Regions from separate parts of the Mycolicibacterium helvum genome, predicted to be linked through region 2. Evidence: predicted binding sites of a transcription regulator. Region 2 holds the regulator's gene; each other region holds the start of a gene.

Region 1 (4,278 bases), 980 kb from region 2:
CATGGCGGATCTCCTGACCGAGAGGGACTCTTTGGCCGCCAGCCTATCTGTTTCAGCGCCCCGGTACGGGCCGCTATCGTGTCAGTCGGTCGGGTCCGGCAGTACGCGCAGGTGCCCACGCCGACGACCCGCGGCGGCCGGCCGATGCGCGGCCGACGGCATCATCGGAGCACTGGTCGCCGGTGCGTGTACCGCACCCCCGGGATCGGAGAAACCGGCGACCGGCGGCCGGGCCGACATTCCGTCACGGCCCTCCCGGACAGCGTCGGCAAGGGCCACCAGGTCGTCCTCGTCGGGGTACTCGGGCAGCGGGCCGGCATGGCGAACCAGATCCCACCCGATGGGCGCGGTGATCCGGTTGGCATGACCGACGCACAGGTCCCACGAATGCGGCTCGCGAGTGGTCGCCAACGGGCCGACGACGGCGGTGGAATCGGAATAGACGAACGTCAGCGTCGCCACCGCATAATGGGGGCACCCAGGCCGGCAGCAGCGACGGGGAACATTCACGCCCGTGAGGTTATCGCGGTTCATTCACCGGTGACTCGCGGACACGCGCAGCCGCAAGGCCGCCGATTCACAACCGTTACGATCACTGTCGTGCCCGATTCCCGCAGCTCCCGGCGAGGTGGCCGGTCCGGCGGCGGCCCGGGATCCCGCCGGGGACGTGAGATGCGGGGGCCACTGCTCCCGCCGACGGTGCCGGGCTGGCGCAGCCGAGCGGAGCGATTCGACATGGCGGTGCTGGAAGCTTACGAGCCGATCGAGCGGCGCTGGCAGCAACGGCTCACCGGGTTGGACGTCGCCGTTGACGAGATCCCGCGCATGGCACCGAAGGATCCCGACAGTGTGCAATGGCCGGCTGAAGTGGTTGCCGATGGGCCTATCGCACTGGCCCGGCTGATCCCGGCCGGGGTCGATGTTCGCGGTAACTCCACGCGGGCCCGAATTGTGGTGTTTCGCAAGCCGATCGAGCGGCGGGCCAAGGACTCGATCGACCTGACGGATCTTCTGCACGAAATATTGGTGGCACAGGTGGCCACCTACCTCGGGGTCGAGCCGTCAGTCATCGACCCGAGTATGGAAGAGGATTAGGCGCGCAAGCGCGTCAGATGATGCCGCGCTTGAGGCGACGACGCTCCCGCTCGGAGAGCCCGCCCCAGATGCCGAAGCGCTCATCATGGGCCAGGGCGTAGTCGAGGCACGCGTCCTTGACCTCACAACCCAGGCAGATGCGCTTGGCTTCGCGGGTGGAACCACCCTTTTCCGGAAAGAACGCTTCGGGATCGGTCTGCGCGCACAGGGCGCGTTCCTGCCACTGGTCTTCATCTTCGGCCGTATCCGGCGTCGCGTCGATGATCGGGTCCGGCACCAAACTCAGGTGAGCGCGTGCCATTACCCCCATCGTCTGCGAGCCGGTAATGGACTGCGGCAACCCCATCGCGCCGATTACGTGCTCATAGGACATTTCCGCCTCCTTCACCTGGTTTCGTAGATCTTTGCATGTCGCCCACTATTGAAGTGTGCCCACTCAATTCGAACACCTGGTCGAATCACGGTCTGGGACACCAAAACCGGCAGGTCCGACCGGGAAATGACACTGATGTGATTAGACACGTCCGCGCCTGCCCGGTCAAGCGATGGAACCGAAATTAATACCACTTTCCTCGGACAATTCGGCGAGTCGATGCACCGGCGTGTCTTGGGAGTGACCCGATTGTGACCGCGTGCGCCGCCGAAAGGGCTGACCGCCTAGTGTCGGTCGGTGTGAAGATCACCGTTCTGGTCGGCGGCGTAGGGGGTGCCCGCTTCCTGCTGGGTGTGCAGCGATTGCTCGGGCTTGGTCAGTTCGCCGGCCAGATATCCGGAGCCACAGGCGATCTTGATCACGCACTGACGGCTGTGGTCAACATCGGCGACGACGCATGGATGCACGGCGTGCGAATCTGCCCGGACCTCGACACCTGCATGTACACCTTAGGTGGAGGTATCGATACCGAGCGCGGCTGGGGACATCGCAACGAGACGTGGAATGCGAAAGAGGAATTGGCGGCCTACGGCGTGCAACCGGACTGGTTCGGTTTGGGCGACCGAGATTTGGCCACACATTTGGTGAGAAGCCAAATGCTGCGAGCCGGATATCCGCTTTCCCAGGTGACTGCGGCACTCTGCGACCGCTGGAACCCCGGCGCCACGCTGCTGCCTGCCAGCGACGACCGGTGCGAAACCCACGTCGTTATCGATGATCCAGACTCCGGCGACCGCAAGGCCATTCACTTCCAGGAGTGGTGGGTGCGCTACCGGGCCCAGGTGCCCACGCACAGCTTCGCGTTCGTGGGCTCCGAAAACGCCACTGCCGGGCCCGGAGTCGTCGATGCGATCACCGACGCCGACGTCGTCATGCTGGCGCCGTCGAACCCGGTGGTGAGCGTCGGTGCGATCCTGGCCATCCCGGGCGTCCGCGCAGCGCTGCGGTCCACGCCCGCGCCGGTGATCGGGTACTCCCCCATCATCGGCGGAAAGCCCTTGCGGGGCATGGCCGACGAATGCCTGTCGGTGATCGGCGTCGAAACCTCCTCGCAAGCCGTTGCCCGGCACTACGGAGCACGGTCGGCGACCGGAATCCTGGACTACTGGTTGATCTCGCAGGGCGATCAGGCCGAAATCCCCGGGGTGACGGTGAAATCGATACCCCTGCTCATGTCCGACCCCTCGGCCACCGCCGATATGGTGCGCGCCGGGCTGGAATTGGCAGGGGTAACGCGGTGAGCCTCGGCTCGAGTCCGACGGCGCCGCCGAGCGGCGACCATGGCAGTGCCGCACCCGTCGAAATCCTGCCCGTCACCGGGCTTCCCGAATTCCGCCCAGGCGACGACCTTGCCGCCGCGCTCGCCGAGGCCGCCCCGTGGTTGCGCGACGGCGACATCGTCGTCGTCACCAGCAAGGCGATGTCGAAATGCGAGGGTCGCATCGTCGCGGCACCGTCAGATCCGGAAGAGCGAGATGCACTGCGCCGCACACTCATCGACACCGAGGCGGTACGAGTACTGGCCCGCAAAGGCCGCACGCTGATCACCGAGAACCGCAACGGCATCGTGCAGGCGGCCGCCGGCGTCGACGGCTCCAACGTGGGCGCAACCGAATTGGCGCTGCTGCCCATCGATCCAGACGGAAGTGCCGCCGCACTGCGCACAGCGCTACACGACCGGCTGGGTGTGAACGTCGCGGTGCTGGTCACCGACACCATGGGTCGTGCCTGGCGAAACGGGCAAACCGATGCCGCGATCGGCTCGTCCGGGCTGCCGGTTCTCTACGGCTACGCCGGCGCCGTCGACAGACACGGCAACGAGCTGGTGGTCACCGAGGTGGCCGTCGCCGACGAAATCGCCGCCGCCGCCGACCTTGTCAAAGGCAAGCTGACCGCGGTGCCCGTCGCAGTGGTCCGCGGACTCGAACTCGACGACGACGGATCCACCGCAGCGCGACTGCTGCGCGGCGGCGAGGACGATCTGTTCTGGCTGGGCACCGCCGAGTCGATCGACCTCGGCCGCCGCCAAGCCCAACTGCTGCGCCGGTCGGTACGCCAGTTCGCGGCCGAACCCGTCGACGCCGGGCTCATCGAGGAAGCGGTCGCCGAGGCGCTCACCGCGCCGGCCCCGCACCATACCCGGCCGGTGCGGTTCGTCTGGTTGGCCGATCGCGACCGTCGCACCGCATTGCTGGACGCCATGAAAGATGCCTGGCGCGCTGACCTGACCGCCGACGGCAAGCCCGCCGACGCGGTCGAGCGGCGCATCGGGCGCGGACAGATCCTCTATGACGCACCCGAGGTCGTGATCCCCTTCCTGGTGCCCGAAGGCGCGCACAGCTATCCGGATGCGGCCCGCACCGAGGCCGAGCACACCATGTTCACCGTCGCGGTCGGCGCGGCGGTGCAGGCGCTGCTGGTCGCGCTCGCGGTCCGCGGCGTGGGCAGCTGCTGGATCGGCTCGACCATCTTCGCCGCCGAACTCGTGCGCGAAACCCTCGAGCTGCCAACGGATTGGGAGCCACTGGGCGCCGTCGCGATCGGCTATCCGGTGGACCCACCCGGGCCCCGCGATCCGGCGCCCGTCGGCGACCTGCTGGTACGGCGGTGACGTACTCGGCTGTGCGGGATTCGGCGATCGAGCTGCTGACGGCGTGGGACGCTCCCGACGCCGGACAGGACGCACTACGCCAAGCCGTCCTGGCATTCCTGCTGGCACGCACCGACGCGTGCGAGCGCGCCTGCGTCCC
Region 2 (4,278 bases):
CATCGTAGAGTCGAAATATGACTGTCGACGTTACCGTGTTGCGGGTATTCACTGACGAGTGCGGCAATTTCGGCAATCCGCTCGGGGTGGTCGACGCATCGACCGTGCCCGCCGCCGAGCGGCAGCGCATCGCCACCGAATTGGGTTACAGCGAAACGATATTCATCGACCTGCCGGACGAGGGGTCGACCACCGCGCACGCTCGTATCTTCACCCCGGCCACCGAGCTGCCGTTCGCCGGACACCCCACCGTGGGCGCGGCCTGGTGGCTGGCCGAACGCGGCACCCCCATCCGCACCCTGCAGGTCCCGGCCGGGATCGTGCAGATCAGCTACGACGACGCCTTCACCACGGTGCGGGCGCGGGCGGAATGGTCACCGGAGTTCGCCGTTCACGAGCTTGATTCGGTGGACGACCTGCTGGCCACCGAGCCGGGCGACTACCCCGACGATGTCGAGCACTATGTGTGGACCTGGCTCGATCGCGACGGCGGGCACATTCGCTCGCGGATGTTCGCCCACGACCTCGGCGTCGTCGAGGACGAGGCGACCGGCTCCGCGGCGGCGCGGATTACCGACTATCTGAGCCGAGACCTGACGATCACCCAGGGCAAGGGATCGCAGATCTATACAACGTGGAATGCCGAAGGATGGGTGCTGGTCGCTGGTCGCGTGGTCAGCGACGGCGTGCGGCAGCTGGGCTGACGACGGCTCAGCCGGAGGTACCGACCGCGCGGTGGGCGCGCAGCGCCTCGATCTCGCGCTCGAAGTCCTCAGCGGAGCTGAACGAGCGATAGACCGATGCAAAGCGCAGGTAGGCGACCTCGTCAAGTTCGCGCAGTGGGCCGAGTATGGCCAGGCCCACCTCGTGGCTGGGGATCTCGGGGGAACCGGCCGCCCGCACAGTGTCCTCGACCTGCTGGGCCAGCAGATTGAGCGCATCGTCATCGACGTCGCGACCCTGGCACGCCCGGCGCACCCCGCTGATCACTTTCTCCCGGCTGAACGGCTCGGTGACTCCACTGCGTTTGACGACCGCCAGCACGGCGGTCTCCACAGTGGTGAACCGTCGACCGCATTCCGGGCAGGACCGGCGCCGCCGGATGGCCTGGCCCTCGTCAGCCTCTCGGGAGTCGACCACCCGGGAGTCGGGATGGCGACAGAACGGACAATGCATGACCGCTCCTTCGCCTCCGATGCAGCTCGATGGTTCGAGCCACCCAGAGCCTACCTGCGCCGTCCGTCGAGCGGCCACGTCCCGGAAACTCGGACGAGCGAGACCCCCGCCATCGAGGCCGCTTGTCCGGCACACGTTTTGGCCAGCCATGACGCCCCGCGGGTCAGCCGATGGGCGCGATCAGGGTCTGCCCGGCATCCAACGAGGCCGAATCGAGCTTGTTGAGGTCGCGGATGCGCTGCATGACCTGCCCGGCTGGCGCATCTGGGGCCACCCGGCCCGCGAGCTGCTGCAGTGTTTCCCCCGCCTGGACCTGGACCACGGCGAGCTGATCCGGCAACTGGTCGGTGGCGGCCATCGGAGTGCCACTGAGATGACCCACCAGCCCTAGCCAGAGGGTGATGAGCGCGGCCACCGCGGCCAGCGCGATGGTGACGGCGGTGCTCACCGGCCGGCGTGTGTGCGGCGCGCGCGAGAAGCTGACCCCGGTACCGGGGTAGTGCATCGGCGCGGTGGCCGGGCGCGCCGGGTACGGCCGGCGGGCGCGGGGGCCGGCGGGACGGCCGCGAACGGGTGCGACGGGCCTGACCGCTGCCCGGGGGCGCATCGGTCGTACCGGTGCCGATGGGAAAGCCTGCCGATCATCGATGACTGTCACGTCTGCTTCCTTCCTCCAAGACGCCCACTGTTCGCTCTTGTGTTCGAACTGTACTCGATCATGCGTTCGAAATACGAACATGTGAGCGAGCGTGTCTGAAGATTAAATCCGGCCACCGACAAGTTTTGATATGTCGCGATTCGGCTGGTCACCAGCGCGATCTTCCAGCGCGACACGCCACGGTCGAACAAGTGTTTGATTATCAATGCTCGCACGACTAGATTCGGGCCCATGAGCGACCGCAGTGAGACAGCAGGTGCCGCCTCCGGACTGACCGAGCGGCAGCGAACCATCCTCGAAGTGATCCGCGCCTCGGTCACCACCCGCGGCTATCCCCCGAGCATCCGCGAGATTGGTGACGCCGTCGGCCTCACATCGACGTCATCAGTGGCACACCAGCTGCGCACCCTCGAGCGCAAGGGCTACCTGCGCCGTGACGCCAACCGGCCGCGCGCCGTGGATGTGCGTGGCTCCGACGATGCGACACCGGTGCGCACCGAGGTCACCGGCTCGGACGCCCTGCCCGAACCGACGTTCGTACCGGTGCTGGGCCGGATCGCGGCCGGCGGCCCGATCCTGGCCGAGCAGGCCGTCGAGGACGTCTTCCCACTGCCGCGTGAACTGGTCGGCGAGGGCTCGCTGTTCCTGCTCAAGGTCGTCGGCGAGTCCATGGTTGATGCCGCGATCTGCGACGGCGACTGGGTGGTGATCCGCCAGCAGAACGTGGCCGACAACGGCGATATCGTCGCGGCGATGATCGACGGCGAAGCGACCGTGAAGACGTTCAAACGCACCAGTGGCCAGGTCTGGCTGATGCCGCACAACCCGGCATTCGACCCGATTCCCGGTAACGACGCCGCCATCCTGGGCAAGGTCGTCACCGTGATCCGCAAGATCTAGCCCCGATACCCAGGGGCCAAATCCCCTGGGCCCGATCCAGGGGCGAGGCCCCTGCTGAGCCGGACCCAGGGGGCAAGGCCCCTATTCCGCCTTGATGAAGCCGTTCGCCTGAGCGAGTTCCTCACTGGCGAACCATACTTCGGGCACGGTGTGGTCGTAGAGGGCCGACTCCGGGGTGTAGTAGAGCCCCGAATGGGTGTTGGCCTTGATCACGTAACCCTCGGGTGCCTGATACGGATCCGACAGAGGAAGGTGGATTGCCGGGCGCGACGAGGCAGCCCCAGCCGGCACGTCGGACTGCAGGACCTCGGCCGGCTCGGTGATCGGTTGAGCCTCGTCGGCGGCGTCCTCCGGCTCGACGATCTCGGCCCCGGCATACTCCGCGGGCTCAGCAGCGCGGCGCCGCCCCCGCGGCTTACCGAGCTCACCCATATCGAGCCGCCACATGGACTGCGACTCGCCAAGATTCACCACGGCATGGCGCCCTGAGTCGGTGGCCTGGTCGTCGTCTTCGATCTCTTCGATCTCTTCGATCTCTTCGACCTCGGCATACTCGTGCTCGACGGGCACCTCGGCTTCATCCGTCTCGTCGGGATCCACCAGCTCGGGGGGAATGCGAGTCGGCGTGGTGTCGATGGAGTCCTGGTCACCGTCGAACACGTCCTCGGGCCCGGGTTGCGACTTGTCCTCGCCGCCCGGCTGCGCCCAGGCGAACCCAGGTGCCTGAGCGACCTGCACGCGGCCACCATCGGGATATGTCGCAAAGCGGCTGGTAGGAGACACACCTGCGGGACCGGCGTCATCGCCGGGCCAGTGATCGTCATCGTCGTCGTATTCCGAGTCATGGAAGTCGTCGTCGACCTCGATGTCGGCGCTGCGACGGCGCTGCAGCCAGAGCAAGCCCAGCGCGATCACCGCCACCAGCAGCAGCGCCGGAATGGCGATCAACAGCCACCACCAGTGCCAGGTGAAGCCCTTGCCGGAAGTCGGTGCTGCCGGGCCCGCCTGCGGCCCGGTTGCGTTGGGTACCTGCACCCCAGCCAGCTCGCCGGCCAGCTCCGGTGGTTGGGTGGTGAACCTATTGGCCGCCTTGTTCCAGGAGATCTCGCCACCGCTGAACTTCTGGGTCACGGTGTCGCCGTTGGCACTTTGCTCGCCGGTCGGCACGCCGAGCTTTCCGCCGGCCCCGCCCAGCTTCGACCACGCGGCGTTGATCGCGCCACGCACCACGATGGCGCCATTGTCGGGTGTCCAGAAGATCACCGGCTTGTCAGCGGCGCTGAATGCGCTGACCCGACTGTTCGGGGCACCCCCGTCGGCCTCGGTTCCGGTCGGCAGGCCGAGATCACCGGTCGGTCCGCCCTGCGCCTCGTACTTCGTGAGGATCGCGCCCGTCACGGCGTGTGCGCCGGTCGCCGGTGAGTAGAAGATCTTGCCACCGGCATAGTCCTGCACAGCACCATCGGTGCCGACCGGACTTTGGGCGCCCTGCCGGGCACCGAGCGGGCCCGAGAGCCCGCCGGCGGCACGCCACGCCTCGTTGA
Region 3 (4,278 bases), 110 kb from region 2:
AGCGGCGTCGCCACCCGGCCGCGGGGAGTCCGCGCGATCATGCCCGCGCGGACCAGGAATGGCTCGCACACCTCCTCGACTGTGGTGGCTTCCTCCCCCACCGCGACGGCCAGGGTGGACACCCCGACCGGGCCGCCGCCGAAACTCTTGGTCAACGCAGTGAGCACTGCGCGGTCGAGCCGGTCCAGGCCGAGTTCGTCGACGTCGTAAACAGCCAGCGCCGCCTTGGCGATATCGCGGGTGATGACCCCGTCGGCACGCACCTCGGCGTAGTCGCGCACGCGCCGCAACAGCCGGTTGGCGATACGCGGCGTGCCCCGCGATCGGCGCGCGATCTCGGCACCGGCCTCGGCTCCCACTTCAATGCCGAGGATGCCCCCCGAGCGGGCCAGCACTCGCTCCAACTCGGCGGGCTCGTAGAAGTCCATGTGTGCGGTGAACCCGAAGCGGTCGCGCAGCGGCCCGGTCAGTGCGCCCGACCGGGTGGTGGCACCCACCAGCGTGAAGGGGGCGACTTCGAGCGGAATCGACGTCGCCCCAGGGCCTTTGCCGACGACGACGTCGACGCGGAAGTCCTCCATGGCCAGGTACAGCATCTCCTCGGCGGGCCGGGCGATGCGGTGGATCTCGTCGATGAACAGCACATCGTGCTCGACGAGGTTCGACAGCATCGCAGCCAGATCGCCGGCCCGTTCCAGGGCAGGTCCGGAGGTGACGCGCAGCGAGGTGCCCAGTTCAGCGGCGATGATCATCGCCAGCGACGTCTTGCCCAGTCCCGGTGGACCGGACAGCAGGATGTGATCCGGTGTGCCGCCGCGATTCTTGGCGCCCTCCAGGACCAGCTGCAGCTGTTCGCGCACTCGTGGCTGGCCGATGAATTCGCGCAGCGAGCGCGGTCGCAGGCTGGCATCGATATCGCCTTCGCCGACGGTCAGCGCCGGCGAGACGTCCCGCTCTAGTTCCGCGTCCTCGTCGTCGGCGTCGAACCGGCTCACTTGGTCTTCCCCAGCAGTGACAGCGCCGCGCGCAGCGCACTCTGGGTGGTCGCATCCGGGTCACCGGCGAGCACCTTGTCGCATGCCTCCTCGGCCTGTTTGGCCGCAAAACCAAGTCCGACAAGGGCTTCGACCACTGGCGCCCGCACCGCATGACCGGTGGCCGCGGCCAGACCCGCACCGCCGGAGACCGCGCCGATCTTGTCCCGCAATTCCAGCACCATCCGTTCGGCACCACGTTTGCCGATGCCGGGTACCCGCGTCAAGGCGGTCACGTCACCGTCGGCCAGTGCCTGGCGCAGCGCGGTCGCGTCGTAAACGGCCAGCGTCGCCAGCGCGATCTTCGGCCCGACCCCGGACACCCCGAGCAGCGTCAAGAACAGGTCGCGCGCATCGGAGTCGGCGAAGCCGTAAAGCGTCTGGGAGTCCTCGCGCACGATCATCGCTGTGATCAGCCGGGCCTCGGTGCCGCGCCGCAGCGTCGCCAGCGTGGCAGGGGTGACCATCACCTTGTAGCCGACGCCGGCGGCCTCGATGACGACGTGATCGAGGGCGATGTCGAGGACTTCCCCGCGCACCGAGGCGATCATTTTGCGCTCCGTGACATCGGCTTTTTCGCGGCCTTCAGCCGGGCCTGGTAGGCACGTTTCTGTTCGGCGGCCATCGCCTCTGCCTGCGCCATGCGGGCGATCATCGGGGCGCGCCAGCAGTGGCAGATCGCCAGGGCCAGCGCGTCGGCGGCGTCCGCGGGCGTCGGCTTCTGCTGCAACTGCAGGATCCGGGTGACCATCGCGGTGACCTGTGCCTTGTCCGCCCGGCCGTTGCCGGTGACAGCGGCCTTCACCTCGCTGGGGGTGTGGAAATGCACGTCGATATCGCGGCGGGCGGCGGCCAGCGCGATGACCCCGGCGGCCTGGGCGGTGCCCATCGCGGTGTTCGCGTTCTGGTTGGCGAAGACCCGCTCGATCGCGATCACGTCGGGCAGGTGGGTGTCCATCCAATGGTCGACGGTGTCGCTGATGGTCATCAGGCGCCACTGGAGCGCCTCGTCGGCCGGGGTGCGCACCACATCGACATCCAGCGCGGTGACCTGGCGGCCGCCCCGACTCTCGATCACCGAGAGACCGCATCGCGTCAACCCCGGGTCGACTCCCATCACGCGCACGGATCGCCCTTTCCCACTACGAACAGCTGTTCGATAACAGTAGCGGGCCGGGCTGCCCGGATCGGTGATGACACGCCACGCGGATCGCTGAGCAGTGGCTATCGTCAGACCATGGGCCACAGTGCTCGACGGTGACACCGGTCAAACCGGTGGCATGCAACTGATCAGGCCTCGGTGTTGAACTGCGTCAGCGTGCCTTCCTGCGCTGCGCGGGCGAGTTCCTCGACGCGTTGACCGGACTGCTTCCACCCGCGCACCCGCTCGCTGCCCACCTTGGTTCCGTCGCGCCTGACGTTGATGGTCCACGACGCGCCAAGCCACTTGGACGCCAACCAAAACGGCCACAGCAGCATGAACGGCAGCACAACCAAGAAGATCAGCGCGTCGATGGTGGCGAACCCGGTCTCCCAGGGGATCGTCTTCCACCACCAGCGACGCACCGACCAGCCGACACCGTCGGGGTCGGTCACCTCCGCCATGCCCTAGCTCACTCGTCGATCTCGGCCAGGACCTCATCGGAGATGTCGGCGTTGGTGTACACGTCCTGCACGTCGTCGCTGTCCTCCAGCGCGTCGACGAGCTTCATGATCTTGCGGGCGCCGTCGGCGTCCAGCGGCACCGTCACCGAGGCCTGGAAACCGGCGTCGGCGGAGTCGTAGTCGATTCCGGCGTCCTGCAGCGCAGTGCGCACCGCGACCAGATCAGTCGGCTCGGAGATGACCTCGAAGCTCTCACCGAGATCGTTGACCTCTTCGGCGCCGGCCTCCAGGACCGCCAGCAGCACGTCGTCTTCGGACAGACCGTTCTTCTGCAGCGTCACCACGCCCTTGCGGGAGAACAGGTAGGACACCGACCCGGGGTCGGCCATGTTGCCGCCATTGCGGGTCATCGCGACCCGGACCTCACCGGCGGCGCGATTGCGGTTATCGGTCAGGCACTCGATGAGGACCGCGACACCATTGGGTCCGTAGCCCTCGTACATGATCGTCTGCCAGTCGGCGCCGCCGGCTTCTTCACCGGCACCACGCTTGCGGGCCCGCTCGATATTGTCGTTGGGGACCGAGGTCTTCTTGGCTTTCTGGATGGCGTCGTACAAGGTGGGGTTACCGCCCGGATCACCACCACCGGTACGGGCCGCGACCTCGATGTTCTTGATCAGCCGGGCGAACTCCTTGCCGCGGCGCGCATCCTTGACGGCCTTCTGGTGTTTGGTGGTAGCCCATTTGGAATGGCCGCTCATCGGGTTCTTCTCCGTACTTTCCGTCCTGCCATAACCCGACGAGTCTACTGGTCAGTGACCGTCGCCGAGCTATCCGTCCAGGCTGCGGCCCAGCCGGCCGCCCAGCGCGAGCCGGGCGATGAGGTCCAGCAGGTAGCCGACGAGGCCGATCACCAGAACGACAGCGACCACCTGGTCGTAAGCGAGTTGATCGCGGGCGTTGAGGATCTGGTAGCCCAACCCCGATCGAACCCCCAGCATTTCCGCGGGAACCAGGACGACCCAGGCGATGCCGAGTGCGAGGCGCAGACCCGTCTGAACGTGGCCGCGAATGGCCGGCAACACCACAGCGGTCAGCAGTTCGGTACGGGTGGCGTGAAAGGAGCGCGCGACGTGCAGGAAGCCGGGTTCGATGGCGCGCACACCCGCGACGGTGTTCAGCAGGATCGGCCACACCGCGGCGGCCGCGATCAGAAAGATCACCGGCTGGTTGCCGATCCCGAAGACCGCTAACGCGATCGGTGTCCACGACAGCGGGGAGATCATCCGCAGGAATTGCACCAACGGGGTGGCGGCACGTTCGACCGTCGTGTTCAGCCCGATCAGCAGCCCGGCCGGGACGCCGATAACCGCGGCGACGAGCAAACCCACCAGCAGCCGGTACAAGCTGTATCCGGTGTCCGACAGCAGCACCCCTCGACTGAGCAGTTCACCGACTGCGGGCAGCGCCTTCTGCGGTGCCGTCTGGCGTAGCAGCGATGTCGGGTCGCACAGCACCGAGGTGGCCAGCCACCACAGACCGACCGAAACGGCGACGGCGATCACCGGCGGCCAGACCCGGCGCCACACCCACCCGCGGGGCGAACTGGTGACGGGGACCGTGCTGCCGACGAGCGAAT

The links. Region 2 encodes LexA, which represses DNA repair genes until DNA is damaged. Its sites were predicted from a motif close to CGAACANNTGTTCG; they were not measured.
Region 1: a site for LexA is predicted at 1,538-1,551, ahead of cofD (2-phospho-L-lactate transferase). Genes of this name have one in related genera too.
Region 3: a site for LexA is predicted at 2,180-2,193, ahead of ruvC (crossover junction endodeoxyribonuclease RuvC). Genes of this name have one in related genera too.

What each region holds. Positions count from the first base shown of each region.
Region 1 covers NZ_AP022596.1:3,857,831-3,862,108, reverse strand. The annotation lists gene G6N38_RS18180 (phosphomannomutase/phosphoglucomutase) at 1-3, opposite strand, end outside; gene G6N38_RS18175 (DUF3499 domain-containing protein) at 82-510, opposite strand; gene G6N38_RS18170 (metallopeptidase family protein) at 673-1,095, shown strand; gene G6N38_RS18165 (WhiB family transcriptional regulator) at 1,109-1,468, opposite strand; gene cofD (2-phospho-L-lactate transferase) at 1,768-2,769, shown strand; gene G6N38_RS18155 (coenzyme F420-0:L-glutamate ligase) at 2,766-4,139, shown strand; gene G6N38_RS18150 (NUDIX hydrolase) at 4,136-4,278, shown strand, end outside.
Region 2 covers NZ_AP022596.1:4,840,473-4,844,750, reverse strand. The annotation lists gene G6N38_RS22775 (PhzF family protein) at 18-704, shown strand; gene nrdR (transcriptional regulator NrdR) at 712-1,176, opposite strand; gene G6N38_RS22765 (LysM peptidoglycan-binding domain-containing protein) at 1,340-1,834, opposite strand; gene lexA (transcriptional repressor LexA) at 2,066-2,734, shown strand; gene G6N38_RS22755 (LGFP repeat-containing protein) at 2,816-4,278, opposite strand, start outside.
Region 3 covers NZ_AP022596.1:4,952,764-4,957,041, reverse strand. The annotation lists gene ruvB (Holliday junction branch migration DNA helicase RuvB) at 1-995, opposite strand, end outside; gene ruvA (Holliday junction branch migration protein RuvA) at 992-1,585, opposite strand; gene ruvC (crossover junction endodeoxyribonuclease RuvC) at 1,582-2,160, opposite strand; gene G6N38_RS23335 (hypothetical protein) at 2,325-2,639, opposite strand; gene G6N38_RS23330 (YebC/PmpR family DNA-binding transcriptional regulator) at 2,648-3,400, opposite strand; gene G6N38_RS23325 (ABC transporter permease) at 3,470-4,278, opposite strand, start outside.